DNA from 2 places in the Streptomyces sp. NBC_00286 genome. Region 2 is predicted to be linked to the other one. Evidence: riboswitches for the same ligand, from Rfam matches in the RefSeq annotation. Region 2 holds a riboswitch; the other holds the start of a gene.
What was found. Region 2 has a riboswitch for ZMP and ZTP ahead of OHT21_RS16835 (glycine hydroxymethyltransferase). Riboswitches for the same ligand answer to the same signal wherever they lie in the genome.
Positions count from the first base shown of each region.

Region 1 (14,280 bases), 1.6 Mb from region 2:
CTGGCCACGCGCGTACGGGAGTTGGACCAGTACTCGGGACGCGACACGGTCCTCCAGCACATGCACTTCGGCACCATCGTGTACTGGTATCTGCGCCCGCTGCCGCCGCAGCGCTACTACGCCCTGCGAGCCCTGGGCGAGCAGATCTACGGCTTCGCGTGGGCCATCGTCGGTTACGCGGTGTGCGTGGCCGCCGGAGTCGTACAGCAGCCCAAGTCGGCTGCCGTGGCAGGGGTGTTCATGGTGAGCCTGCTGCTGGGCCAGTGGGTTCTGTACTACATCATGCTCGCCATCGACCAGCTGTGCTTCTTCACGCTCCGCAACGGCGCCGCGATGCTGATCCTGATCTTCGCGCAGAACCTGCTGTCCGGGGTGTACGCGCCGCTGTGGTTCTTCCCGGACTGGTTCATCACGCTCAGCGGCTTCCTGCCGTTCCAGGCGACGTTGAGCGTGCCGCTGTCGCTGTACGTGGGCCGGATCGAACTGTCCGACGCCGGGGCACAGTTGGCGATCCAGGCCGCCTGGGTGGTGGTCCTCGCGCTGCTCACCCGGCTGGTGTGGCGGCGGGCCGCCCGGCGCGTGATCTCCCAGGGAGGCTGACCGTGTCCTCGCAGAAGACCATGCCCTCGACGGAGCCCATGTCGTCGCCGAAGCCCTGGTTCTCGCTGAAGCCCTGGCGGACCGTGTGGCGGATCACGAAGCTCAACTTCCGTTCGCAGCTGGAGTATCGCTCCGAATTCCTGATGATGATCGCGATCGGTGCGATCTGGCAGGTGTCGGTGATCGTGTTCGCGACGGTGCTGCTGACCCGGTTCGCCGGGATGGGCGGCTGGGAGAGCGCGGACGTCCTGCTGATCGCGGCGATCCGGATGCTGGCCCACGGCCTGTTCGTCCTCTTCCTCGGCCGGGTGCACGGTCTGAGCCGGCACATCCAGGAGGGCGTGATCGACACGTACCTCGTCCGCCCGATGCCGGTCTACCGCCAGCTCCAGCTGCAGTACTTCCCCACGAACGCGATCGGCGACCTGACGGTGGCGGCAGGCCTGATGGTGGGCGCGCTGACCCGCAGCGAACTGGACTGGACGGCGGGCCGGATCACATACCTCATCATCTGCGTACTAGGCGGAATGCTCCTCGAGGCAGCCCTCTTCACGGTGGTGGCCTGCGCCGCCCTCCGCTTCCCGGCCGCCGACTACTGGAGCCGCTGGCTGGAGGAACTGCTCGGCACCTTCGGCAGCTATCCGCTGAACGTCCTGCCGAAGGCAGTGGGCGGCTTCCTGACGTTCGCGCTGCCGCTGGCGTTCGTGGCGTACTTCCCCGCGGCCGTACTGACCGGGCACGGGCACGACACCGGGGTGCCGTACTGGCTGGCGGCGGCTTCGCCGCTGCTGGGGGCGGTGGCGTACCTGGGCACGAGGTTGCTGTGGAGGTGGAGTCTGCGGCACTACACAGGGGTGAACGGGTGAAGGCGGCCACGACGTCATCGCCCTCGTCCCCGACCCCGTCCTCCTCAGACTTACGAGCCCGTCTCTCGGTCTGCCTGGTCTTCGTGATCCTGGGTGCCACCCAGGGCGGCTGGATGGCGCGCATCCCGGCGATCCGCGGTGCGGTCGGCGTGGACGTGTCCGAGTGGGGGCTGTTGAGCAGTACGTCCGCCGCCGGGGACCTCGTCGCGATCGTATTGATCACCGCGCTGATCGGACGGGTGAGCACCCGCCTGCTGGGCCTCTCGGCAGCCGCCCTCATCCTGCTCAACGCGCCGCTGCTGGCGGGGGCGTCGACCGTCCCCGCCCTGGTGACCGGGCTGACGCTCTGGGGTGTCGCGGCGACCTTCCTGGCCACACCCGTGAACGCGCTGGCAGTCGCCGTCGAACGCCGCTACGGCAGGCCCCTGCTCTCGAGCTTCCACGCCACCTACAGCTGCGGGGTGCTGGCCGGCGGCGCCCTCGGCACGCTCGCCGCGGCCACCGGGGTGTCGCCGGGCGTGCAGATGGCGGTGAGCAGCGGCATCCTCGGGACGCTGCTGCTCGTGACCGCCGGCTGGCTGCCGGACGAGGAGATCCGCAAGGAACGCCGCCGGTCCGTACGGCAGCGCTTCACTCCCCAGCTGATCCTGCTCGCCTCCATCGCGTTCCTGGCGTCCTTCGTCGAGGGCGCGGCGTCCCAGTGGAGCTCGGTCTACACGGCCGATTACCTGGGCGAGGGCTCGGCGCTCGGCGCGGCGACGTACACGTGCTTCTCCGTGGCGATCCTGGTGCAACGCCTGCTGGGCGACCGCTTCGTGACCCGCCTTGGCCAACGCACGTTCGTACGACTCTCGCTGCTGACGGTCGCCCTGGGTACGGCCCTCGTCCTCGCCCACCCCAGCCTGCCGCTCGCTCTGGCCGGCTTCACCGTCGTAGGTCTGGGCATCGCCTGCGTCCTCCCGGCGGCGATCACCCTGGCCGGCCGCCAGCCCGGAGTCCCGCCCGGCGAGGGCGTCTCCGTCATCGCCATCGGCCAGTGGCCCGGCTTCCTCCTCGCCGGCCCGGCCGTGGGCCTCCTCGCGGGCGCGGCCGACCTACGACTGGCACTGGTGACGCTGATCGTGTCGGCGCTGGGGGCGGCGGTGCTGGCGGGGTGGGTACGGGAGTGACGGCGCCTTCGGGTTGACGACGGTGTCAGCGTCCCTGGACTCCGAGTTGCCTCGCGGCGGCATCGACGGTCTGCTCCAGCAGAACGGCGATGGTCATCGGCCCGACGCCGCCGGGAACCGGGGTGATCAGGCGGGCACGGGTGCGGGCGGTGTCGAAGTCCACGTCGCCGGTGTTGCCGGGGTTGTACCCGGCGTCGATCACCACCGCGCCGGGTTTGATGTCCTCTCCGCGGATCAGCCGGGGCCGCCCCACGGCCGCGATCACGATGTCCGCTTCCCGGACGACCGCGGACAGGTCCGCGGTGCGGGAGTGGCAGTACGTCACCGTGGCGTCCTCGGCGAGCAGAAGCATCCCGATCGGCTTGCCGAGGATCGCGCTGCGGCCGACGACGACGGCGTGCCGGCCCGTGGGGTCGACGTCGTACTCGTCCAGCAGCCGCATGATCCCGCCGGGCGTGCACGATACGAAGCCGGGCAGCCCGAAGCTCATCGCACTGAAGGAGTGCATCGTGACGCCGTCGACGTCCTTCTCCGGGGCGATGGCCTCGAACGCCGCGCGCTCGTCGATGTGCTCACCGGCCGGGTGCTGAAGCAGGATGCCGTGCACCCCGGGGTCCTGGGACAGGGCGGCGAGCGTGTCGACGAGCTCGGCGGTCGTGGTGGTGGCGGGCAGACCGACATGGCGGGAGGTGATGCCGGCCTTCGCGCACCGGGCCCGCTTCATACGGACGTACGTTACGGATGCCGGGTCCTCGCCCACCAGCACCGTCGCCAGGCATGGCGCCACGTTGGTGCGCTGTGAGATCTGCGCCGCGCGGGCGGCGGTCTCCTCGATGATGCGCCGGGCGAGGCCGGTGCCGTTCATGAGCTGGGCCGTCTGTGTCGGGGACATGGCCGCCTCCCAGGCGTAGTTGACCACTCGCCCAGGCGCACGGCATCGACCGATTCGTCAGACCGCTCCCCGGTGGTGCTCCACCTCAGCGCCAGTCACGGCCCATGTCGCACTGTAGTGGACTTGAACGGCCCCGGGAATGACGAAGATCCCGCATCCCCGGGGGAGTGCTGTGTCGCAAAGCGAGAGCACTTCCTCCAACGGTGTTCACGTACTGCTCGTTTGAGCGTCTGAAGGGCATCTTCCCCGTGACTGTTCACGCTTTTCACGGATAGGGGTGTGGGCCGGCGATCCCACGGGGCGTGCCAGAGAGGAAGTCGGTGCTGTCCGCCCACTGATCCACGCTGCCGATCAGTGGGCGAGAGCGCAGCTCCGGGTCGGTAACCGTGTCACTCAGGGCCTGGGCGAAGCGTTCGGCGTGGAGGACCAGGAATGGGCGGCTGTGGTAGCGGCGGCTGGTGGGGTCGATCGGGGCGGTGAGACCGGAGGCGTTCTGGAGGGTGGCGACCTTCTCGTACGCGTCACAGAGGTGCCGTTCTCGGTCCGCGTACTGCTTCGCGGCGAGAGCGCCGCGCAGGGACGGGGTGAGGTCGGCGGTCAGCGGCAGGCGGGCGAAGGCACTGCCTAGCCATTTGCTGTACGGGGCGTACGTCCGCGACAGAAGCAGGCACAGCCGCATCAGGTCGCGGACCAAGCGCCCGGCGACCACCGCCGAGCCGAGGTCGTCCCCGACCTCCGCACAACGGCCGACGAACGCCTCCTCTTGTGACAGCCGTTGCCACTGGCAGGCCAGCAGGTAACGCCACACCTGGTCGGGATACCAGGCGAGGCGCCGCCGTACGGCGTCAAGCGTGCCGAGTCCGTCGTGGAAGACGGCTCCCGCGGTCACCTCGAGGAGCCGCTGCTGGGGCATGGAAAGCCAGTCCTGCACGGTCAGTTCGGGGGTGGCGAGCGCGTCCACCCCGAGCTGCGCCACGAGCCACGGCCCGAGCCCGTCCACGGACACCCGGTGGTCGACGAGCCCGTCGACCAGCTCCATGTGGCCCGACACCGGATCCAGCGCATCGTCGTCCCAACGGCGGAAGTGCGTGGGCCAGCCGCGCACCTCCTTGGGCAGGCGCTCGGCCAGCAGCCGGTGGATGCGCTCCCCGTGCTCGGCGATGTCCTCGTCCGACAGGAACAGGTTCAGCCGCGGCCCCCACTCATGGTCCGCCGACCGCGCCGTGTCGAAGCCGAGCACCTCGGAACCCGAGCCGATCCGGGCGGCCGTGTAACGCAGCCCCGGGTACTCCTCGGCGAGGATCGGCCGCACGGCCTCCTCGTACAGGATCCAGGAGAGTTCGAGGCCGGGGAGGAACGCGGCGCTGGGTGGAGTGGGAAGTGGTGTCGGCATACGGCCACTCTGCCGGGACCAGGCTTCCGCCCACCACTGGATTACGTGGGGGCCGGCGATTGGAAGGCTTGGGACACGCGACCACCGCCCGCCCACGCCGTGACCAGGGACTTCACCAACTGCCGTTGCCCCAAAGCTTCCAATCCCCACACCGCTGGGAAACCGGACCGGAGCCAGCGCCGGCGGCTACGCCACAGGGAGGGGCACCTCTGCCCACACCGTCTTGCCCGGACCGTCCGAGTGGAGATCCACGTCCCACCGAGCCGCCAGCCCCGCGACCAGCAACAGCCCCCGCCCGCCCTCGGTTTCGCCGCCCGGCACCCCCAGCACCGGCAGCCGATCCCCACGCTGGTCGGACACCTCGATACGGAGCACCCGCTCGTCCTCCGTCAGTCGTACGCGGAAGTCCCGGCCGGGCACCCGCCCGTGACGCAGTACCGGTAGGCCACTGGCGAGGTTTCCGCTGTGCGGGTCCTTTTCCAGTGGCCCCCGGCCCGAACCCGCCGTGCACCTTTTGGTGCAGCGGGCTCTCCAGTGACTACTGCGTGCTGTTCACCCGGGTTACGTATGGATGCTTCCGTGACAAGGCGGGCAGACCACGAGGGTTCTGCGCCGTTTCTTGAGCATCAGTTGCGCCCATGCGGGCTGTTCTCCTGCGCTGCTTAGCTCGGCGAGGGAGCGAACTTGGTGTACTTGCACTTCAGTTCGGCTCTCGCAGAGTTCACACCGTCCGCGTTGGAGCCGGTCGATCAGCTGGCTGCCGCGCGGGCGGCTGCGCGGGGTGAACAAGGTGGACGGGAGGTCGTCGAGGACGGCCGTCCGTTTCCGGGTGAGGGGAATACCACCGAACCGTGCGATCAGTGGTTTCCTGCCCTCGCGTTCGATCCTGGCCTCGAAGCACCTGCGTGGCCCCTGGGGTGTCCTGATGGTTGTTTTGTAGCGGTTGGCCATCGTGGTCACCCGCGACCGGTGCCGGGCGGCCAGGGTCTTGAGCATGGAGGTCAGCATGACCCCCTTGAGCCGGTCGAGTCTCCAGACGTCGCCGGCCAGCAGGTAGTACTGAACGATGCCCCGGTACTGAGCTCCGTAGAGGCTGACGATGTCGAAGGGTGTGCAACTCGTTAGCGGGAGCAGGTGTGTGGGTTTGCCACGGCTGAGGAACGGGGCGCATTTGGCCTTGATCACGTCTTTGGGCACACGGAGTTGGATCTTCCCGTTGATGGAGCGGAGACCGCGATTGACACGGCCGCCCCGGGAGATCTTTTCGTCTGCGTGCTGGACGGTGATCTCGTAGCCGAGGAAGCGGGCCGCCTGGGTGCGGCCATGGGTGATCAGTGTCTTGTCCTGGTTGAGTTCCAGCTTGAGGTCGTCGCGCAGGAATGTGGCCAGACGCTGCTTGATCGTCTCGGCTTCGGCCTTGGGTCCGATGAACCCGAGGAGGTGATCGTCTGCGTAACGGATATAGCGTAGCCGCCGGTAGCCGGGGTCATTTGGATCTCCGGCCGGATGGCGGCGTAACTCTTTTCGCCATTGGCGGACTTGAGCGGACTCGGTGTTCTCCTTCCTGTAGGCGAGCCGCTTCCGGGCAGCTCCGATCGCATTTTCCAGCTCCTTGTAGGCCGGGTTCTTGCGGCGGGTTGTTCCTCGGGTGTATTCCGGGATGAGAACTGTCTCGACGAATCTGTCCAGCCGGTCCATGTAGATGTTGGACAGGAGCGGGGACAGCACACCGCCTTGCGGAGATCCCGACAGGGTGGCGTGCCATCTCCAGTCCTCCAGGTATCCCGCCTTCAGCATCTGTTGGATGAGGCGGAGGAACCGGTTGTCGTGGATCTTCTCCGACAGAATGGCCAGCAGGACCTCATGGTCGAGCGAGCCGAAGCAGTCGGAGATGTCTCCTTCAACAAACCAGGTTGTCCCGGTCCAGTTGTGTGTCACCTCGGACAGTGCCGTGTGACAGCCCCGGCCGGGACGGAAACCGTGGGAGCGGCCGGAGAAACGCGGCTCGTAATACGCTTCAAGAAGAAGGCGAATCACTTCACCGACGAGTTTGTCCGACCAGGACGGCAGACCGAGTGGGCGTGTCTTTCCGTTGGATTTCGGAATGTGGACGCGCCGCACCGGGCGGAAGCGGTAGCGCTCGTGGCGCATGGCTTCGATGATGCGTCCGATCTTGGCTTCGGACATGCCGTCTGCGGTTTCCCCGCAGGCACCGGGCGTCATCGCGCCGTGGTTGGCGTAGATGCGCCCGTATGCCAGCAGATACAGGTTCGGATTGAACATCTGCCGATACAGTTCATCGCACGGCAGACTCTGCCTGCCGCGTTCACGCAGGACATCAAGCACCGTTACGGCGTTCTGCATTACGCATACCTCCCAGCATCGTGATGTCCGATCACCTGGCCCCCTTCGCCCTGCGGACGGCTTTCCCGTCCTCCTTGGCAGATCGTTACTCCTGCGACTACTACGAGGCCTCCGTCACCATGGGGCTCACGCCCTTTAGGTGATCCCATGTTCGTCTCTGTTGTACGTATCTAGCGCGACTTAGGCGCCCCACTCATCTCCTTGAATTCCCTCACTGGGAATCAGTCCGCGCCCCGAAGGTTGTGGTGGATACGCAGCTACTCCACCACAGGAGGCGGCATCGGTGTCAGGTATGTTTCCGATGGATGCCAGCCCTTTCATCCCTTGGAGATTGGGGTTCAGGCAGTACAGCTTTCGCCATATCGCGCGGGTCCCTCAGCGCATCACTTCCATACCTGAACGTGATCGTTGATTTTCTGGCATGCTGCTGTCCCCTTCGCCTTTCGGACCCGGGTAAGCCATCAGACCCAGAAACCTCCCTTCAGTTCCTCCCGGTTGAACCGGGGATACAACAGAGCGCCTCATGGCGCACCCGCGTTCGCGGCTAGTTCGGCCGCGATGGACGTGACGGTGTCGTTGGTCTCGCCGCCGTACGGGTAGCCCCACTCGTCCAGCCGGTGCGCGACGAGACGCCGGGCGAGGCGTGCTCCTCGTCGCGTCGAGCTCAGTTGCTGCACGAACGTGCGTACGGTGACCGGGACTTGAGGAAGGGCTTGGTTCGTCATGCGTCCACGGTGGCGGCGCACGGCCGCGGTCACCAGCCTTGCTACCCGTACGCAACGTCAGCGTACGAGTACGCAGGGTGGACAGGACGCTTAACTGACCGTAACCATGGGTGACTTCGCGCGGTTGCGCACACAACACCACCCAGGAGTACGCGATCCATGACCACCGGCAGCAACACCGAACCCGAGCCCTCCGAAAGCCTCCAGACCTTCGGCGCGGTCCTGCAAGGCTTTCGCGAGCACGCGGGACTCACCCAGGAGGAACTTGCCCGGAAGATGAAGTTCTCCGTGCACTTCCTCGCCTCCGTCGAGCAGGGCAGACGCCTGCCTCCGGACGACTTCGTGGAGGCCGCCGAGCAGGCCCTCAACGCGCACGGGATCCTCCGGAAGGCGGCCCGCAAGATCGGACGGCAGCCGGGGCTCGCGGCCTGGTTCCGGAAGTGGGCGGGGCTGGAGGAGACCGCCATCAGTCTCTACACGTATGAATGCCGGTTGATTCCGGGCCTGTTGCAGACGGAGGCTTACGCGCGGACGCTCTTCGAGAACAGGCTTCCGCTGTTCACCGACGAGGAGATCGAGGACCGGCTGACCGCCCGCCGGGATCGGCAACGGATGCTGCGGGAGCGGCAGAACACGGCCTTCAGCTTCATCCTTGATGAGCACTTGTTCCGGCGCGGAACGGAAGGGACGGAGGCCGCTGGCGAACTCATCGACAACGTCGCGGAGCTGGGTTCGCTGCGGAACGTAGAGATCCAGATCATGCCGCTGGCGCGGGACGTACACGCCGGGATGGACGGCCCCCTGCAGTTGCTCGAGACCCCGCAGAACCAGTGGTACGGGTACCTCGAAGGCCAGGAGACCGGCCAGCTCATCTCCGACCGGAAAACGATCAGCGTGCTCCAGATGCGGTATGCGAAACTGCGCTCGCAGGCCCTCACCCCCGAGGACTCAGCGAGCCTGCTGAAGCAACTGCGAGGAGCGCGATGAGCACCGACAAATTGGCGTGGTTCAAGAGCAGCTACAGCAGCGGCTCCAGTGGCGACTGCCTCGAAGTCGCCCTGGACTGGCGCAAGTCCAGCTACAGCGGGGACTCCAGCGGCGACTGCCTCGAGGTAGCCGCCGACTGGCGCAAGTCCAGCCACAGCAGCGGTGGAGACGGCGACTGCATAGAGATCGCCACCCGCCCCACCACCATCCACGTCCGCGACTCCAAGAACACCAAGGGCCCCCAACTCACCCTCTCCCCCACCACCTGGACGAAGTTCGTCACGTACGCGGCCCACAGCTGACAAGTCGCGTCAGCGCAGAGGCTGGGAGCTCGTCGAGGCCGCAACGTAGGCCAACCCGTCGTACTCGTTCCCTCGTCGTGGTGAGGCCCGGTTGGGATGGGGAGCCCAAGTTCCAGACGCCCAAGGGGAATTCTGCGGTTCCGTGGCACGAATCGGCGACAGGCGGGGCGCGATGTGGAGGGTCGCAGTGAAGCATTCTGCGTGGCGTGCTTCGCGGGGGAGCACTGTCGGCCGGGACCCCTCGGCCCCTGCCGACCGCGCCCCGGGCGACCCATGCCCCCGGAGCGCCCTGCGGTGCAATAGCTCTACGGAATCCGGCGAAGCGTCAGGTGCTGCAGGGCTCTTCTTGCTCGTTCCCGGAGCCGGCCCGGATGTCGGCACGTGCGGCAAGAGTGCTGTTGATGCGGCCCAGTTCCCAGAGCAGATAGACGCTGGCTCCGGCGAATGCGACCCATTCGCCCCAATAGAGGATGCGAGTCGCGAGGTACAGCAGGCCGACCAGGACGATGAATTTAACGAGGATTTCGGGCGTCCGGTCGCGTTCGACGATGATCCGCTGTCCGCGACCGTGGATCCACTGCAGGCGTGAACTCATGAGTATCCCCTCGGGCTCAGGGTAGGCAGTATGCCGCTTGCCGCTCCGCAAGTGCTACGGGGCGAGGCCATCCGCCCCGCCCCCCCGTACCGATGACCACGCCTCAGTGATCCGCGCAGCAAGGCGTAGGGTCCGGTACCTCGAACGGGACCAGGACTCCGCCCGCGGCCGGCATCGCGGTCAGGACGAGTTCCCCGTCCCGCCATTCCGGACGTACGTGATCCCTCGTCACGATCCGCTGTTCGGGCGCGGGTTCGCCGGACCCGCCCAGCACCGCGACCCGGTCGATCGCCGAGCCCGCCACCAGCTCCGCGACCGTTACCGCCCCGGTCAGCCCCGCGACCCCGGGGTACACGACGGCGCGGCCCGCAGCGTCAGGAACGCCCACCGTCACCTCGTACCCCTTCGCCGACAGCCCCCGCCGCGCCTCCTCCGACGCGCCCGTGAACGACAGCACAACCCGCGGCCGCTCCCCCCGCACCAGATGCGTGCAGCCGAACACGCCCTCCGGGAGGGCGAGTTCGGCGGTCAGCGACTGGAGCAGGTGGTCCGCCTCGCGTAGCGTCGTCGCCTCGGTGTCGATCCAGAAGGAGGCGCCAGGCTGCTGCTGCCCCGGCGTCGTCACGACGGCAGGACCCACACGGGGTTCGAGTAGAACCACAGGTCCATCCACGGGTCCGCGTCACCCACGACGTCGATCGCCGGGCCCGCCGGGTCAACCGCCTTGCCCATCAAGCCCGTTGCCGAACGGTTGCCGTCAGTCCCGCGCAGGCGGACGTACAACGGCCGGTCCACGCGGCCGAGTTCGTACGTGAGCTTGACCCTGCCGGAGGACTTCCCGACCTCGTACGACTTGACGACCTTCGCGGTCGGCGCGGTGAAGGTGTCCTTGTCCTTCGCGGCACCCGTGACGTCGCCCTGGATGACGTCGACTCGGGCCAACTCGGGGACATAACCAGCCCAGTTGGCGCCGCCCGCGAGCGCGACCTCGACGGTCAGAGTGACGCGCGTGCCCTTCCTGACCTGCAACGCGCCGCCCAGCGTGGCCCAACGGCCGCCGCCCGAGACCCGCACGTCCAGGCCGCTGATGAGCTGGCCGTGGTCGACCCAGACACGGCCGGCGCGGATGCCGTCCATGACGGCGGCGTAGGTGAAGCCGTCGGCGCCGACGTGGGTGCGGCTGTACTGGCCGGGCCAGTAGTCGCCTTCGGTGAGGTCGATCTTGCCGCTGTAGACGGGGTCGGCGTGCTTGCCGTTGGCGGTGTACTCGCTGTCGGGGCCGCCGCGCTTGGCGGTGTCCGTGTAGACGTTGTGGGAGTCGGAGTTGGCGGTGATCCACCAGGGCTTGCCCTCGGCGAGGAGGCTGTCCCACAGGCCGCCGACCGTGGCGGTCATCCAGTCGAAGCCGCCCCAGGTGCGGTAGCTCTCCAGGGGGTAACCGGCGAAGGAGTTGGCGCCGGGGCTGCCGTCGTACAGTCCGCGGGCGCGGCCCATGCCGACGGACTTCTCGATGCCGGCGGCCTGGTGGCCGGGGGCGCCCTCCATGCCGACCGCGATCTGGTGGCGCCGGGACGTGGCGTCGCGCCAGGCGCGTATCTCGTGCGGGGAGTCGATGCCCTTGCGCGCCGGGTGGTTGGCGAGCATCAGGATGTCCTTGACCTTGCGTCGCTGGACCTGCTCCGCAAGGAAGTTGAGGCCCGCGATGGCGAGGGCCTCGTTGGCGGGCGTGGAGTCCGTCGCCTTCTTCACGCCGCCGTCGTAGTCGGTCTCGAACTGCTTGAGGACGGAGACCTCGTTCCTGCCGGGGTGGACGAAGACGGTGCCGTGCTCGGCGGCCGGGATGTTCCACTCCAGGCCCTGGAAGACGAGGGTGTCCTCGTACGCGTCGCGGGCCTCGCGGATGTCCGGGTTGACCTTCTCCACACCGATCTTGGCGTGCGTCTCGTTGCCGTGGTCGGTGATGACCATCCAGTCCAGGCCGTGTTTGGCGCCCTGGCGGACCTGGTCCACGACGCGGTACTTGCCGTCGTTGCTGTACTGGGTGTGGATGTGGTGGTCGCCGGCCAGCCAGAGGAAGCCCTTGCGCTTCCGGCCGCTGGGGGCGGCCTGCCTGGCATCGGTGACCTGTGCGGCGGCCGTCCCGCCGAGCACTCCGGCCGCCGTCAGGCCCGCGCCGAGCAGGCCCGCGCGCCGCAGCATGGAGCGGCGTGAGTGCTGTTCGGGGGTCAGGGCCTCGTCGGGTACGGAGGTGTCGAAGGCGGCCGGGAGTTCGGACCCTTGGTGGTCGTGCTCGTGGTGGTGATGCCCATGTCCGTGCCCATGTCCATGCGCGTGCCCGTGCCCGTGACCCATGTCGGCCTGCCTTCTGTGCCTTCTTCGCCTTCGCGCTGTCGGTATGACCGCGCGGGTGCGAGACTCTGCGCGAAACATGAACAATGCTCAACCACACCGTGATTCGCAGGTGACTTGGTCGCATCAACTCGTTCCACGTTTCACAATTTTCACAGCGTTCTCCCAACGGCCCCTGTACAGCACCCGAGTTGACCTCGAACCTGAGCACCGTTCAGCTCCCACTTCCGTTCCTCCGTCCCCAGGAGACAACCCCCCATGAGAAGGCTCATCGGAACGTTTGTGGCGGGCGCGCTGACCCTGACCGGTCTCGCCACCACCGCCACGGCAAGTGCTCCCGCCGCGTCCACGGGATCCGCGGCGGCCGCCGCCGCCCCCTCGTCGGGCACCTTCAACGTCCTCGCATACAACGTCGCGGGCCTCCCGGAGGGCCTGAGTTCCGGCAAACCGGCGAAGAACACCCCGCTGATCTCCCCACGACTCGGGGCGTACGACATCGTCAATGTGCAGGAGGACTTCAACTACCACGCGGCGCTGTACGCGGGCGACGACCATCCGCACCGCACCGCGACCAGCGGCGGCGTCCCGTTCGGCGACGGCCTCAACACCCTCTCGGACTACTGGTTCGATGACTTCCAGCGGGTGAAGTGGAACAAGTGCACCGGCACCAACTGCCTGACCCCGAAGGGCTTTTCACTGGCCCGGGTCCGGCTCGCGGAGGGTGTCTTCGTCGACGTGTACAACGTGCACACCAACGCCGACTCCGACGACGCCGCCCTCGCGGCCCGCCGCGCCAACATCAGCCAGCTCTCCGACTTCATCAAGGCGAACTCGGCGGGCAACGCGGTCATCGTCATGGGCGACACCAACACCCGCTACACGCGCGCGGGCGACAACATCCGCACGCTCGTGAACGAGAACGGCCTGAGCGACCCCTGGGTCGACCTGGTCCGCGGCGGCAACGCCCCCGCCCCGGGCAGCGAAGCGCTCGTCTGCCCCCAGACCGCGCCGACGAACGACTGCGAGGTGGTGGACAAGATCCTCTACCGCGGCAGCGACCTGGTGGACCTCGACGCCACCCGCTACAACAACGACTGGTCCAAGTTCCTGGACGAGGCCGGCGGCAACCTCTCCGACCACTTCCCGCACACGGTCGACTTCTCCTGGAAACTGCCCTCGAACCTCCGCGCCAGCGACACCTTCGGCGGCCCGCACGGCACCGCCTTCAACGACGCGGACGACCTCCCGGCCACGCCCGCACCCCGCACGCTCACCCTGCGCGGCGCCTCCCGCCTGGACGCCGTAACCCTGAACCACGACGGCGGTACGACCCTCACCCACGGCGGTACGGGCGGCACGGCCACGTCCCTCACCCTGGGCGCCGACGAACACCTCACCTCGGTGAAGCTCACCAGCGGCCAGCGGAACGGCCACACGCGCATCTTCTCGGCGGCCTTCACCACGGACAAGTCCCGTACGGTGTCGGCCGGTTCACCCACCTCGAACACCGTGACGTACACGGCCCCCGCCGGCTGGCAGATCGTCGGCTTCACGGGCCGCGCGGGCTCGGAGATCGACAAGCTGGGGGTGCTGTACGCGCCTATCCGCTGACGGCAGCGGTTCATGTGCGTGCCTCCGCCCGGCCCTTTCCTACGTTCCGTCCGGGCGGAGGCCACCTCCCAATCACCCCCCCGTCACCCTCCAGCGACGTCGGCTTCGGCTTCGGCGAGCAGCCGGCGATAGAAGGGGCCGAGGCCGCTGGGGATGGTCAGGAACCGGAACACCTCCTCGGCCGGCAGGAGACGCCGGTGGGCCATCTCGTATTGCGGCTCCCACGCGTCCAGCCTCACCTCCGCCCGCCACATCGACCGGACCAGCACCAGTCCTTCCTGCGGACCGCGCACGCAGACACCCCGGCTGAACCCGAGGAGCCGGCATTCCCTCACCTCCGCGCAAGCTTCCTCACGAACCTCGCGGCGCATCGTGTCGACCCACTGCTCCCGCCCCTCAGGACGACCGGCGGGCAGACCCCACTGCT
Region 1 is NZ_CP108054.1:2,131,810-2,146,089, forward strand. It holds gene OHT21_RS09650 (ABC transporter permease) at 1-600, shown strand, start outside; gene OHT21_RS09655 (ABC transporter permease) at 639-1,466, shown strand; gene OHT21_RS09660 (MFS transporter) at 1,550-2,635, shown strand; gene OHT21_RS09665 (bifunctional 5,10-methylenetetrahydrofolate dehydrogenase/5,10-methenyltetrahydrofolate cyclohydrolase) at 2,661-3,527, opposite strand; ZMP/ZTP riboswitch at 3,550-3,636, opposite strand; gene OHT21_RS09670 (DUF4037 domain-containing protein) at 3,793-4,920, opposite strand; gene OHT21_RS09675 (ATP-binding protein) at 5,107-5,340, opposite strand; gene OHT21_RS09680 (reverse transcriptase domain-containing protein) at 5,482-7,284, opposite strand; gene OHT21_RS09685 (hypothetical protein) at 7,806-8,009, opposite strand; gene OHT21_RS09690 (helix-turn-helix domain-containing protein) at 8,169-8,996, shown strand; gene OHT21_RS09695 (DUF397 domain-containing protein) at 8,993-9,298, shown strand; gene OHT21_RS09700 (hypothetical protein) at 9,624-9,893, opposite strand; gene OHT21_RS09705 (hypothetical protein) at 9,997-10,518, opposite strand; gene OHT21_RS09710 (PHP domain-containing protein) at 10,515-12,245, opposite strand; gene OHT21_RS09715 (jacalin-like lectin) at 12,501-13,853, shown strand; gene OHT21_RS09720 (NUDIX hydrolase) at 13,937-14,280, opposite strand, start outside.
Region 1: linked by a shared signal. The riboswitch ahead of OHT21_RS09665 (bifunctional 5,10-methylenetetrahydrofolate dehydrogenase/5,10-methenyltetrahydrofolate cyclohydrolase) and the one ahead of OHT21_RS16835 (glycine hydroxymethyltransferase) in region 2 are both predicted to bind ZMP and ZTP.

Region 2 (14,280 bases):
AACTCCTCGTACGCCCGGTCCATGGCCTCGTCGTCGATGCCGTGCGCGACCGTCACATGCGGGTGGTACGGGAACTGCAGTTCGCGTGCCACGGGGCCGGAAGCGTCCCGGACCTGCTTCTGCAGCCACGTACAGGCCTCGGCCCCCTCAACGACCTGCACGTACACGACGGGCGACAGCGGGCGGAAGGTTCCTGTGCCGCTCAGTCGCATCGGGAAGGGGCGCCCGGCGGCCGCGACCTCGACGAGATGCGCCTCGATCGCGGGCAGCGCCGAGTCGTCGACCTCCGTCGGCGGCAGCAGCGTGACATGGGTGGGGATGCCGGTAGCGGCGGCGTCGCCGAAGCCCGCGCGCCGCTCCTGGAGCAGGCTGCCGTGTGGCTCCGGGACCGCGATCGACACACCGATCGTTACGGTCCCCACGTCGTCTCCTGTCGTTGTGCTTGCTGTTGTGCTTGCTGTTGTGCTTGCCGTTGTGGTGGTGCTTGCCCTGGTCTATCGGGTCTTCAGGATGCTTCTGGCGGGCAGGGGTGGCCACTCGTCGTGTGTGTTCCCTGTTTCCGTACGGCTTACGACTGTACGGCCGTCGGGCCCGATCCCGGGTGTCAGTGCCTCGGTCAGTGCTTGGCGGGCAGGAAGCCCACCTTCTCGTACGCCTGGGAGAGCGTCTCCGCGGCGACGGCACGCGCCTTCTCCGCACCCTTGGCCAGGATCGAGTCGAGCGTCTCCGGGTCATCCAGATACTGCTGCGTACGCTCCCGGAACGGCGTCACGAAGTCGACCATGACCTCGGCCAGGTCCGTCTTGAGCGCACCGTAGCCCTTGCCTACGTACTTCTGCTCCAGTTCCGCGATACCGGCTCCGGTGAGGGTGGAGTAGATGCTCAGCAGGTTGCTGATGCCGGGTTTGTTCGCGGCGTCGTAGCGGATCTCCGTGCCGGTGTCGGTGACCGCGCTCTTGACCTTCTTGGCGGTCGCCTTGGGCTCGTCGAGGAGGTTGATGAGGCCCTTCGGGGTCGACGCCGACTTGCTCATCTTGATCGACGGGTCCTGGAGATCGTAGATCTTCGCCGTCTCCTTGAGGATGTGCGGCGCCGGGACCGTGAACGTCTGCCCGAAGCGGCCGTTGAAGCGCTCGGCGAGGTCGCGTGTGAGCTCGATGTGCTGCCTCTGGTCCTCGCCGACCGGCACCTCGTTGGCCTGGTACAGCAGGATGTCCGCGACCTGGAGGATCGGGTACGTGAACAGGCCCACGGAGGCCCGGTCTGCGCCCTGCCTGGAGGACTTGTCCTTGAACTGGGTCATACGGGATGCCTCGCCGAACCCGGTGAGGCAGTTCATGATCCAGGCGAGCTGGGCGTGCTCGGGGACATGGCTCTGGACGAAGAGCGTGCACCGCTCCGGGTCGAGCCCGGCGGCCAGCAGCTGGGCGGCGGCGAGCCGGGTGTTGGAGCGCAGCTCGGCGGGGTCCTGCGGAAGAGTGATCGCATGCAGGTCGACGACCGTGTAGAACGCGTCGTGGGTCTCCTGCAGGGCCACCCACTGGCGGACGGCGCCGAGGTAATTGCCGAGGTGGAACGAGCCCGCGGTGGGCTGAATTCCGGAAAGCACGCGGAGAGGACGCTGCATGGCGGAGCCATTCCCCTGAGGGTGGTGGTGGGAGACGGGCGGGCGGTCAGAGGCCATGGCGCCCATTCTCGCAGGTGTCGGGAGTCGCTCCGGAACTGGTCGGAAACAGATGGGAACCGATCCGTCTCCGGCGGTGTAACAAGAGTGTGAGGACGCGGGAGGGGGGCCGCATCGTCGATGAGGCCGCGGTGATCGCACGTGTACGCGACGGAGAGCCGGAGGCGTATGCGGAGCTGGTGCGTGCCCATACGGGCATCGCACTCAGAGCGGCCGCGGCACTGGGCGCGGGTGCGGACGCGGAGGACGTGGTGCAGCAGGCCTTCTTCAAGGCGTACTGCACCTTGGGGCGCTTTCGGGACGGCGCGGCATTCAGACCGTGGCTGCTCTCGATCGTCGCCAATGAGACGAGGAACACAGTGCGGACGGCGGTGCGCCAGCGCACGGTCGTGGGGCGTGAGGCCGCGCTGGCGGAGGCTGAGCCGGTAATACCGGAGTCGGCGGACCCGGCGGTCGCGGCACTGGAGGTCGAGCGCCGGGCGGCGCTGCTGGCCGCCCTGGACCGGCTGAGCGAGGAGCACCGGCTGGTCGTCACGTACCGCTATCTGCTGGAGATGGACGAGCCGGAGACTGCCCAGGCCCTGGGCTGGCCACGTGGGACGGTCAAGTCCCGGCTCAATCGCGCCTTGCGCAAGCTGCAGCGACTGCTGCCGGATTTCCAGCCCCGGGAAGGAGGTGATGAGCATGAGTGAGTCGTACGAGCACGGGGGCGCGGAGTCCCCGGGTGGTCGTGCCCCCGACGAGCCGGGGCGTGCGCGCCGGAACGCGGACCGGCTGCCCGAGGAACTGCGTGCGCTCGGACGGTCGCTGGATCCGCCGGGCGCGAGCGGGACCGAGTCGATGGTCGAGCGGGTGCTGGGGCAGATACTGGCCGAGCAGGTGCCGGTCCCGGTGGCCGAGCCATCGAGATCGGCTACGCGAATCCGGTCGGCTCGGCGATGGGCGCGGCAGCGCTGGCGTTCGCTGACCGCCGCGCTGTGCGGACTGCTGACGGTGCTCGTGCTCACGCCTCCGGTGCGGGCGGCGGTCGTGGACTGGTTCGGCTTCGGCGGCGTCGAGGTGCGGTACGAGCCGTCGGGGCCGCACGCTTCTGCGTCTCCGGTGCCGGGCTGCGAGCAGGGCCTGACCGTGGCCGGAGCTGCCCGGAGAGCGGGGTTCGAGCCGTTGCTGCCAAGGGAGTTGGGGCACCCGTCGGCGGCACAGGTGTCGGCTGACCGCCGGGTCCTGTCGCTGTGCTGGGACACCGGGGACGGTGAGGTGATACGGCTCGACCAGTTCCGGGCGACGCTCTCTCCGCTGTTCTGGAAGTCGACGACGGTGCCGTACGAGCCGGTCACGGTGAACGGCGACTCGAGTCTGTGGTTCGCCGAGCCGCACCGCCTCGAGCTCGCCCTGGTCGACGCCGGCGGCCACGAGTACGCCAGAACGGTCCGCACGGCGGGGCCGACGCTGCTGTGGCAGCACCACGGGGCGGAGCAGGCGGAGCAGCGGACCCTGCGGCTCGAGGGTGTGGAGTCGCGGGAGCGGGCGGTGGCTGTTGCGGAGTCCGTGGATTAAGGGCAGTGAGTCAAGGCCGTGGAGCAGGGGCCGTGTGGTGCGAGCCCATGGAGCAGGCGTCGTGAAGTGGTCGGAAGTCGTGCGGGCCGAGTGGGAACCTCGGCGGGTCGAGCGGTGTACCAGAAGTGACAGGGTGCGGACGGGCCGCATCCGGGATCGACGGGGGACCGATGCGCAGGGTTCGTGAACTGACGGCGGCAGCCGGGGCGTTGACGGTGGGGGTCGCTCTGGTACTGACAGGGGCGTCGACCGCGGTGGCGGGCGGGCCGACGAGTGTGCTGCTCGTATCGCCCGCCAGCGGGGAGACGGCGTCGCTGTACAACAACGACGAGGAATACATGCGCCTCAGGGACCTGCTCCCCCAGGAGGGCGGCGACCTCGAGAAGTTGCAGGAGAAGCGGCCGGACCCCAATTCCATAGGCGGCCGGATCAACATCACGTGGATGATCCATGACGTCAGTCCCTGGCGGGTGGACATGGTGCACCCTGACGTGACCGGCTCCCGGAGCATCTGGATCTCCACGCAGATCGCAGCAGGGCCTGAAGCGGCGCAGCCACCGAGGGAGATCTGGCACAAGTCGGAGAGGCCCGACGAGCTCCGGTCCCTGCTCACCGACCTCGGCGTCATGAGCAAACACCCGGAGGGGTCAAACCCGGATTCAGGGCCGCAGGAAGAGTCGGACGACACATCGGCCGCGGTGCCGCCCGACGCCGCCAGGAAGACTCCGGTGACTACGGCCGCCGCAGGGGCGGACGACGGAACCGACTGGTGGTGGGCGATACCGGGTCTGGCAGCGGGCCTGGCCCTGGGCTCCGGCGGCGGCCTCCTGATACGCCGTGCACAGCACGACTCCGGGCCACCGCGGGAACCACGACAGGAACTGATCGATTTGTGAGACGAGCAGTCGCCTCCCTGGCGTCAGCCCAGGTCGATCTCCGGGTACAGCGGGAAGCCGGCCACCAGGTCCGTGGCCCGGCGGGAGATCTCGTCCGCGATCTTCGGGTCGAGCACATGCTGGGCCTTGGAGGGGGTGCCCTTCGCGGTCGTGCCGGGCTCCGCGGTCGTGAGGACCCGGTCGATCAGGCCGGCGACCTCGTCCATCTCGGCGGTGCCCAGGCCACGCGTGGTGAGGGCGGGGGTGCCGATGCGGATGCCAGAGGTGTACCAAGCGCCGTTGGGGTCGGCAGGGATGGCATTGCGGTTGGTGACGATGCCCGAGTCGAGCAAGGCGGTCTCGGCCTGGCGGCCGGTGAGGCCGTACGAGGTGGCGACATCGATCAGGTTGAGGTGGTTGTCCGTGCCGCCCGTGACGAGGGTGGCGCCCCGGCGCATCAGGCCCTCGGCGAGTGCACGGGAGTTGTCGACGACGGCCTGGGCGTAGTCGCGGAACTCGGGGCGGCGGGCCTCGGCGAGCGCGACGGCCTTGGCGGCCATGACATGAGGAAGAGGGCCGCCGAGCACCATGGGGCAGCCGCGGTCGACCTGGTCCTTGAGGGAGTCGTCGCACAGGACCATGCCGCCGCGCGGGCCACGCAGCGACTTATGGGTGGTGGTCGTGACGATCTGGGCGTGCGGCACGGGATCGAAGTCGCCGGTGAGGACCTTGCCGGCGACGAGGCCCGCGAAGTGCGCCATGTCGACCATCAGCGTCGCGCCGACCTCGTCGGCGATCTCCCGCATGATGCGGAAGTTCACGAGACGGGGGTAGGCGGAATAGCCGGCCACGATGATCAGGGGCTTGAACTCACGAGCGGAGGTGCGCAGGGCCTCATAGTCGATGAGGCCGGTGGCGGGGTCGGTGCCATAGGAGCGCTGGTCGAACATCTTGCCGGAGATGTTCGGGCGGAAGCCGTGGGTGAGGTGGCCGCCGGCGTCCAGGGACATGCCGAGCATGCGCTGGTTACCGAAGGCCTGCCGGAGCTCGGCCCAGTCGGCCTCGGAGAGGTCGTTGACGTTGCGGACACCGGCCTTCACAAGCGCCGGGGCCTCCACGCGGTCGGCGAGGACCGCCCAGAAGGCAACGAGGTTGGCGTCGATGCCGGAGTGCGGCTGGGCGTAGGCGTGCTGGGCGCCGAAGAGTTCGCGGGCGTGCTCGGCGGCGAGGGCTTCGACGGTGTCGACGTTGCGGCAGCCGGCGTAGAAGCGGCGGCCGATGGTGCCCTCGGCGTACTTGTCGCTGAACCAGTTGCCCATGGCCAGCAGGGTGGCCGGGGAGGCGTAGTTCTCGGAGGCGATCAGCTTGAGCATCTCGCGCTGGTCGGCGACCTCCTGGCCGATGGCGTCGGCGACCCGAGGCTCGACGGCGCGGATCACTTCGAGGGCGCTGCGGAAGGCGGTGGTTTCGGTGGAGAGGGGCGCAGACTTGTCGGACATGAGGGACCTCCGGACGTGGCGTTCACGGTTCGGCCCAGGCGCACGGCACTTGTTCGTCACGGGCCGCTCCCCGATGGTCGGTCCCATCCCAGCGCGCCAGTCACGGCCCGCCGATCAGCCTACCGGGCCCGCCCGTCGCCATATCCCCGAGTCCACCATGCGAGCGATGATGCGAGGCGGACGCGAGCGACGATGGGAAGGGGCCGCAAACCCGCCCAGGTACCCCGGATACCCCGGATCACCGGATCACCCCGGCCCCCCCTGGATCCCAGAGCAAGCCTGCCGAGAGGAGGTGGGAGTTCCCGTGACGCGTACGGAGGTGTTGATCGCCTCGGCCGAAGCGAACAGCGCGCACAACTACCACCCGCTGCCGGTCGTCGTGGCCACGGCGGACGGGGCGTGGATGACGGATGTCGAGGGGCGCCGTTTTCTCGACCTGCTGGCCGGATACTCCGCGCTCAATTTCGGGCACCGCAACAGACGGCTGATCGATGCGGCCAGAGCGCAGCTGGAGCGGGTGACGCTGACATCGCGAGCGTTTCATCACGACCGGTTCGCCGAGTTCTGCGCGCGGCTGGCGGAGCTGTGCGGCATGGAGATGGTGCTGCCGATGAACACGGGCGCGGAGGCGGTGGAGTCGGCTGTGAAGGCCGCGCGGAAGTGGGGGTACACGATCAAGGGCGTGCCCGACGGGACGGCGAAGATCGTCGTGGCGAGCGACAACTTCCACGGGCGTACGACGACGATCATCAGCTTCTCCACGGCTCCGGAGGCACGGGCGGACTTCGGGCCATACACACCGGGCTTCGAGATCGTGCCGTACGGCGATCTGACCGCGATGAGCCAAACCCTCACGCAGAACACGGTCGCCGTGCTGCTGGAGCCGATCCAGGGTGAGGCGGGCGTGCTGGTGCCGCCGGCCGGTTATCTCGCGGGCGTACGGGAGTTGACGCGGGAGCGGAATGTCCTGTTCATAGCGGATGAGATCCAGTCGGGACTGGGGCGGACGGGCAGGACCTTCGCGTGTGAGCACGACGGGGTGGTGCCGGACATGTATGTGCTGGGCAAGGCGCTCGGGGGCGGGGTCGTGCCGGTGTCGGCGGTGGTGTCGAGCGCCGAGGTGCTGGGGGTGTTCCGGCCCGGGGAACACGGTTCGACGTTCGGCGGCAATCCGCTGGCCTGTGCCGTGGCGATCGAGGTCATCGCCATGCTGCGGTCCGGGGAGTTCCAGGCGCGGTCTGCGGAGCTGGGTGAGCATCTGCATCGTGAGCTGGCGGTGCTGCGCGATACGGGCAGGGTGACGCAGGTCCGGGGGCGCGGGCTGTGGGCGGGGATCGATATCGCCCCGGCGTACGGCACTGGCCGGGAGGTCTCCGAGAAGCTGATGGACCGGGGCGTCCTGGTCAAGGACACCCACGGCGCCACCATCCGGATAGCGCCACCACTGGTGATCAGCAAGGAGGACCTGGACTGGGGACTCGCCCAACTCCGGACCGTATTGGGGGTGTAGAGAACCACCGGGACTCGGCATCACTGGGGCCCAGCGGATCACCCGGACCCAGAGCCACCGAGCCCCAGCGGATCACCGAGACGCCGAATCACTCGGACCCAGCGGATCACCGGGACTCGGAATCGCTGGGTCCCGGCGATCACCGGGACCCAGCGATCGCCGGGGCTCAGAGGATCACGTGCGGCAGGAAGCGGGCGTACTCGTCCGTGATCAGGCCGGCGGACTCGCGGATGTCGAGGCCCGCCGACTCGTCCTCGACTACCCAGGCGCCGAGGACGACACGGTTGCCGTCGAAGGAGGGAAGGGGGGCCAACTCCTGGTAGCAGCAGGGTTCTTCCGTGACCGTTCACCATCAACTTCTCGATCGTCACCCTACAGATCATGGTCCCGGCCGCCGTAACCGGGCCCGACGGGTCCTCAGGGCAGCACCCTGCACAGAGCGTCCAGCGTGCTCGACCACGCGTGGTCCGGGGGTGTGCCGTAGCCCACGACAAGGGCGTCGTACGGTCCGGCGGCGGCGACCTCGGCAACGTCCGCGTGGCGGTAGCGGGTCAGGCCGTGCAGCAACAGGCCCTGCCGGGCCGCCGCTCGGACCACCGACTGCTCGGTGCCGGGCGGGAGTTGGAGGACGGCGTGGAGGCCGGCCGCGATACCGGTGGCCCGCACCGACGGGGCGCGGGACGCGAGCGCCGCGACGAGCTGGTCGCGGCGGCGGCGATAGCGCAGACGGGACGCGCGGACGTGACGGTCGTACGCGCCCGAGGTGATGAACTCCGCCAGGGTCAGCTGGTCCAGGACCCCGCACGACCAGTCCGTGCCGCCCTTCGCCGACACGACCTCCGACGTCAGCGACGGCGGCAGGACCAGCCAGCCGAGCCGCAGTCCTGGCGCCAGGGACTTGCTCGCCGTGCCCATGTATACGACGCGGTCCGGGTCGAGGCCCTGGAGCGCGCCCACCGGCTGACGGTCGTAGCGGAACTCTCCGTCGTAGTCGTCCTCCAGGACCAGCCCGCCGGTTCCCCGCGCCCAGTCCACGACGGCGGCCCGCCGGTCGGGCCGCAGTGGCACGCCCATCGGGAACTGGTGCGAGGGGGTGAGCAGGACCGCCCCCCTCCCCGCTCCCGCCAAGGCGCCGGTACACGTCCCCAGTTCATCGAACGGCAGCGGCACCGTCCGCAACCCCGCCGCCTCCGCCACTCCCCAGTGCACGTCAAGCCCGTACGACTCCACGGCGAGCGAGCGCAGCCCCCGTTGCCGCAGTACAGCGGCGAGCAGCCGCAAGCCGTGTACGAAGCCGGAGCAGATGACGATCCGGTCGGGGTCGGTCCGTACGCCACGAGCGCGGGCGAGGTAGGCGGCGAGGGCGGTGCGGAGTTCGACGCGACCTCGTGGGTCGCCGTAGCCGAAGGCGTCGTGAGGTGCCTCGGACAGCGCGCGGCGGGCCGACCTGAGCCACTCGGCGCGGGGGAACGAGGCGAGGTCGGGGTTGCCGGGTTCGAGGTTGTGCGTCGGTCCGCGGGGCGAGCGAGGCCTGGGTGCCGTGTCCGAGTCCGGCGCCACCGCGGCCCGTTCCGCGACCCGCGTGCCCGAACCCTGGCGCGCGGTGAGCCAGCCCTCGGCGACGAGACAGGCGTACGCGTCGGCGACCGTGTTGCGCGCGATGCCGAGGTCGGCGGCGAGCGCCCGCGAGGACGGCAGCCGCGTCCCCGGTGCGAGCCGCCCGCTCCGCACCGCCTCGCGCAAGGCGTCCGTGAGCCCTCGGCGCAGACGGGAGCCGCCCAGGTCGAGGTGCAGATCAACACCTAAAGTGGCCCAGGGTTTCTCCATGAAAATGGACCATACTCCTGGGCTACTCGAACCTTAGGGTCGCAGTCATGACGACGAACGAGACGACCGACGACACGACCAGCACCACGACCGACACCACCTCGTACGTCCCCGAACACACCCCCCGGCTCGCGTGGGCCAAGCTCGCGCCCGACGTCTACAAGGCCATGATCAGGCTCGACACGGCGGCCCGGCAGGGCGTCGACCCCGTGCTCCTGGAGCTGGTGAAGATCCGCGCGTCGCAGATCAACCACTGCGCCTTCTGCGTCGACATGCACTCCAAGGACGCGCTCGCGGCCGGCGAGAGTGTCGAGCGGATCATCCAGCTCAGCGCGTGGGAGGAGTCGCAGCACTTCTACACGGCGAAGGAAGTCGCGGCGCTCGCGCTGACCGAGGCGGTCACGGTCCTCACGGAGGGCTTCGTGCCGGACGAGGTGTACGACGCGGCCGCCAAGCAGTTCGACGAGGCCGAGCTGGCGCAGCTGATCGCCGCGATCACGGTGATCAACGCGTGGAACCGGTTCGGCGTGACCTGCCGTATGGTCGCGGGGCACTACCAGGCGGGCGAGCACAAGTGACGGCTCGCACGCAGTTCCTCGATCCCGAGGTCGGCAAGGCCATGTCCGCGCTGAGCGCCGCCGCGAAGAAGGGCCTGGGCGACCCCGGGCTCGCCGAGCTGGTGCAGATCCGCGCCTCACAGCTCAACCACTGCGCGTTCTGCCTCGACATGCACCTCCAACTGGCCCGCAAGCACGGCGTGAGCGAGAAACAGCTCGACCTTCTGAACGCCTGGGAGGAGGCGGAGGACCACTACAGCGAGCGCGAGCGGTCCGCCCTCGCGCTGACCGAAGCGGTCACGGTCCTCACGGAAGGCTTCGTGCCGGACGACGTGTACGAGCGGGCGGCGCGGCACTTCGACGACGCCCAACTCGCGCATCTCATCGGGTTGATCACCGTTATCAACGGATGGAACCGGCTGATGGTCAGCCGACGCATCCCGCCGGGGGGCCGTGCATGGTGAGCAAGGTGGAGACGTTCCGCGCGCTGCATCAGGGCCGCTCACCGGACGACCCCCTGATCCTCCCCGGGCCGTGGGACGCGGCCAGTGCGCGGGTCTTCGAGGACGCCGGGTTTCCGGCGCTTGCGACGCCCAGCGCCGGGGTCGCCGCCTCGCTCGGTTACGAGGACGGGGCCACGCCCGCCGACGAAATGTTCGCGGCGGTCGGGCGCATCGCGCGGGCCGTGGACGTTCCGGTGTCGGCGGACGTCGAGGACGGGTACGGGCTCGCGCCCAAGGAGTTGGTGGACCGGATCCTTGAGACGGGTGCCGTCGGCTGCAACCTCGAGGACTCGCACGAGGGCGTCCTCAAGGACCCGGCGCGGCACGCCGACTGGCTGGCCGAGGTACGGGCCGTCGCGGGCGACCGGCTGTTCGTCAACGCGCGTGTCGACACGTTCTCACGCGGGGTCGCCGATCCCGAACGGGCCGTCGAGCGGGCCGCGTTGTACGTGGCGGCGGGCGCCGACTGCGTGTACCCGATCGGCGCCCCGGAGGATGCCCTCCCGGCGCTCCGGGCCGCGATCCCGGGTCCGATCAACGCCTACGCGCGACTGGAAGGTCCCGCACCGGCAGAGCTCGGCCGACTCGGGGCCACACGCATCACGTTCGGTCCCCGTCTGCAGCGCCGCGCCACCGAGGCGCTGACCGGCATGGCCCGAGCCCTGCACGACGACTGGCTCGGCCAGGCGCGCGCCGCAGCGCAACGCCTGGCCGACGAGAACCTCTCCGCGGAGCCGAACGCCTGGTGAGCGTCACGGACACCTGTTGACGGTCACTCGGACAGCCACGTCCGCCAAGTCGATTCGTGGCTGTCCACCCACTCCTTCGCCGCCTCCTCAGGAGTCAGCGAGTTGACGTGGCCATCACTCGCCACTGCCGAGCAGGTCCACGCACTTCTCTCCGACCATGAGCACCCCGATCATCGGGTTCACCGCGGGCATCGTCGGGAAGACGGAGGCGTCGGCGATCCGGATGCCGTCCAGTCCGCGGATCCTCAACTGCGGGTCGACGACGGCGAGTTGATCGTCCGGGGCGCCCATCCGGCAGGTGCCCGCCGGGTGGTACACCGTGTGGGCCACCGACCGCGCGTACACGCCGAGCTCCTCGTCGCCCGTGACGTCGGGACCGGGGGCCACCTCGCGCTTCAGCCAGCCCGCCAGCGGCTCGGACTTGGCGATCTCGCGGGCGATCCTGATGCCGTCGACCAGGGTGCGGCCGTCGTAGTCGTCCTCGTCCGTGAAGTAACGGAAGTCGAGGGCGGGCTTCTCGGCCGGGTCGGCGCTCGTCAGATAGAGCCTGCCGCGGCTGTGCGGCTTGGGGATGTTGGGGGTCATGGAGACGCCGTGAGCAGGGCGTTTGTACCCCAGGCGCTCCGGGTTGTCGGTGAACGGGATTTGGTAGAAGTGGAACATCAGGTCAGGACCCGGATGGTCGGGATCGCGGCGCACGAAAAGGCCCGCGTCGGAGTCCATCGCGGAGTTCTCGGGGATCGGGCCGTTCGTCTCCCAGACGATCACCGACTCGGGGTGGTCGAGCAGGTTCTCGCCGACGCCGGGCAGGTCATGCACGACGGGAATGCCGAGCGCCTCCAGATCGCGGGCGGGCCCGATACCGGAGTGCATCAGCAGCCGCGGTGAGTCCACGGCGCCCGCGCACAACAGGACTTCGTTCTCGGCGCGTACGAGGATCTCCTCGCCGTCCTTGGTCCGTACGTGCACTCCGCGCGCCCGCGTCCCTTCGAGCTCCAGCCTGTACGCCCAGGTCTCCAGCAGGATCGTCAGGTTCGGCCGGTCCAGGAAGGGGTGGAGGTACGCGACCGAGGCGGAGGACCGCTTGTTGTTCTCCGGGTGGTACGCGAGGTCGAAGAAGCCGACGCCCTCGCTGAACGGCTTCTTGTTGAAGCCGTCCACGCGCGGCACGTCCAGCGCGGCCTGGGCGGCGTCGACGAAGTCGCGGGCGATGGCGTTCCGGTCCTTCTCGTCGACGGCGACGATGTTGTTGCGCAGCCGGGCGTAGTACGCCTCCATCGGCACCGCGCCCCAGCCCTTGGCACCGTTCGCCTCCCACTCGTCCCAGTCGGACGGCAGCGGCTTGAACGCGATCAGCGTGTTGTGCGAGGAGCAGCCGCCGAGCACCCGGGCCCGGCTGTGCCGGATATGCGAGTTGCCGCGCGGCTGCCGGGTCGTCGGGTAGTCGTAGTCCAGCTCCCCGCCGAGCAGCCCCATCCAGCGGCGCAGGGTGAGAACGTCCTCGCGGTCGACGTCGCTGGGGCCGCCCTCGATCACGGCGACGGTGACGTCCGGGTCCTCGGTCAGGCGTGAGGCGATGACGGAGCCGGCGGTACCGCCGCCGATGACGACATAGTCGTACGTGTGCTGCTCAGGCATGGGGGATTACTCCTCGGGGTCGTACAAGGTGCTGCGCTTGGCGGTTCCTTGGCGGGGTCAGGGGCGGGGGCGTCAGCCCGCGAACCACCGCACCGGCTTCGGCGCGAGGTTCTGGTACACGTGCTTGCTCTCGCGGTACTCGTCGAGACCGGTGGGACCCAGCTCCCGCCCGACGCCGCTCTTTCCGAAGCCGCCCCACTCCGCCTGCGGGAGGTAGGGGTGGAAGTCGTTGATCCAGACGGTCCCGTGCCGCAGGCGTGCCGCGACGCGGCGGGCGCGGCCCGCGTCGGAGGTCCAGACGCCGCCCGCGAGCCCGTACTCGGTGTCGTTGGCGAGCGCGACGGCCTCGTCCTCCGTACGGAACGTCTCGACGGTCAGTACGGGCCCGAAGACCTCCTCGCGTACGACCTTCATCTCGCGGTGGCACTGGTCGAGGACGGTGGGCTCGTAGAAGTAGCCGGTCGCGGGCCGTTCCGCCGACGGTTCGGGCCGCTTGCCGCCGGACCGCAGCACCGCGCCCTCCGCGAGGGCGGAGGCGACGTACGCCTCGGTCTTCTCCCGCTGCTGCTCGGAGACGAGTGGACCGCACTCGACGCCGTCCTCGGTGCCCCGGCCGAGGCGGATCTTGCCGGCCCGGCGGGCGAGTTCGGCGACGAAGCGTTCGCGTACGGACTCCTCGATGATGAGGCGTCCGCCGGCGGAGCAGACCTGGCCGCTGTGGATGAACGCGGCGTTCAGGGCCTGGTCGACGGCGGTGTCGAAGCCTTCCTCCGTGGCGCAGGCGTCGGCGAAGACGACGTTGGGATTCTTGCCGCCGAGTTCGAGGGCGACCTTCTTGACGGTGACGGCGGCGGCCTGGGCGACCTTGATCCCGCTGATGAGACCGCCGGTGAAGGAGACCAGGTCGACACCAGGGTGCTCGGCGAGGCGGGCGCCCACGGTGTGCCCGGGGCCGGTGACGATGTTCGCGACTCCGTCGGGCAGCCCGGCCTCCTGGAGCAGCTCCACAACGGCGATCGTGGTGAGCGGAGTGATCTCGCTGGGCTTGACGACGAAGGTGTTCCCGGCGGCGAGTGCGGGCGCGATCTTCCAACTCGCTTGCAGCAGCGGATAGTTCCAGGGCGTGATCATGGCGCACACGCCGACGGGTTCATGCACGACGACGCTGTGGATGTCGTCGGAACCGGCGTCGACGACCCGCCCGCCGCCCTCGCCCACGACGAGATCGGCGAAGTACCGGAAGGCGTCGGCGACACAGTCGATGTCGACGCGCCCTTCCTCAAGCGTCTTGCCGGCGTCCCGGCTCTCCAGCAGCCCGAGCCGCTCACGATCGCGTACGAGGAGATCGGCGACGCGACGCAGCAGGGCGCTCCGCTCTGTGGCGGGGGTGTGGCGCCAGGGCCCTTCGTCGAAGGCGCGGCGGGCGGCCTCGATGGCCGCGTCCGCATCCCGTCCGTCACCCTCCGCAACCACGGCGAACGGCTTGGCGTCCGCCGGATCGAGCACCTCACGTGTCTCCCCGGAGACGGCCGCGCGCCACTCCCCGCCCACGTGAATCGTCTGCTGCGCCTGTCGCTCCGCTGGTCCCGCCATGGTCGGTGCTGCCTTCCGTTCCTGTACGCCCCTGCGGCACAGCCGTGCCACTTCCGAGGAGCGGTGTGCCCCTGCCCCGGGCAGGACGTTTCATGCCCGTCCCCGCCAGTGTGCCGCGTCACTATGAGAAACGGCTCCTGCTGAGCGGAACCCTTTCCCTGACCTGGGGCGACTGCCTCCGGCGGTTGAGCAGGGCGCCTACCGGGAGGGTGGGTTCTGGTTCATGGCGACTGCCGGTCCGTCGTGGCTCGTCGCGCAGTTCCCCGCACCCCGAACCGCCCGCCACAA
Region 2 is NZ_CP108054.1:3,711,552-3,725,831, forward strand. It holds gene OHT21_RS16810 (2'-5' RNA ligase family protein) at 1-422, opposite strand, end outside; gene trpS (tryptophan--tRNA ligase) at 617-1,627, opposite strand; gene OHT21_RS16820 (RNA polymerase sigma factor) at 1,774-2,376, shown strand; gene OHT21_RS16825 (hypothetical protein) at 2,369-3,241, shown strand; gene OHT21_RS16830 (hypothetical protein) at 3,412-4,137, shown strand; gene OHT21_RS16835 (glycine hydroxymethyltransferase) at 4,161-5,615, opposite strand; ZMP/ZTP riboswitch at 5,641-5,729, opposite strand; gene rocD (ornithine--oxo-acid transaminase) at 5,920-7,125, shown strand; partial or broken gene OHT21_RS16845 (glutathionylspermidine synthase family protein) at 7,292-7,462, opposite strand; gene pdxR (MocR-like pyridoxine biosynthesis transcription factor PdxR) at 7,543-8,952, opposite strand; gene OHT21_RS16855 (carboxymuconolactone decarboxylase family protein) at 9,000-9,530, shown strand; gene OHT21_RS16860 (carboxymuconolactone decarboxylase family protein) at 9,527-9,973, shown strand; gene OHT21_RS16865 (isocitrate lyase/PEP mutase family protein) at 9,967-10,761, shown strand; gene OHT21_RS16870 (GMC family oxidoreductase) at 10,876-12,399, opposite strand; gene OHT21_RS16875 (aldehyde dehydrogenase family protein) at 12,472-13,992, opposite strand.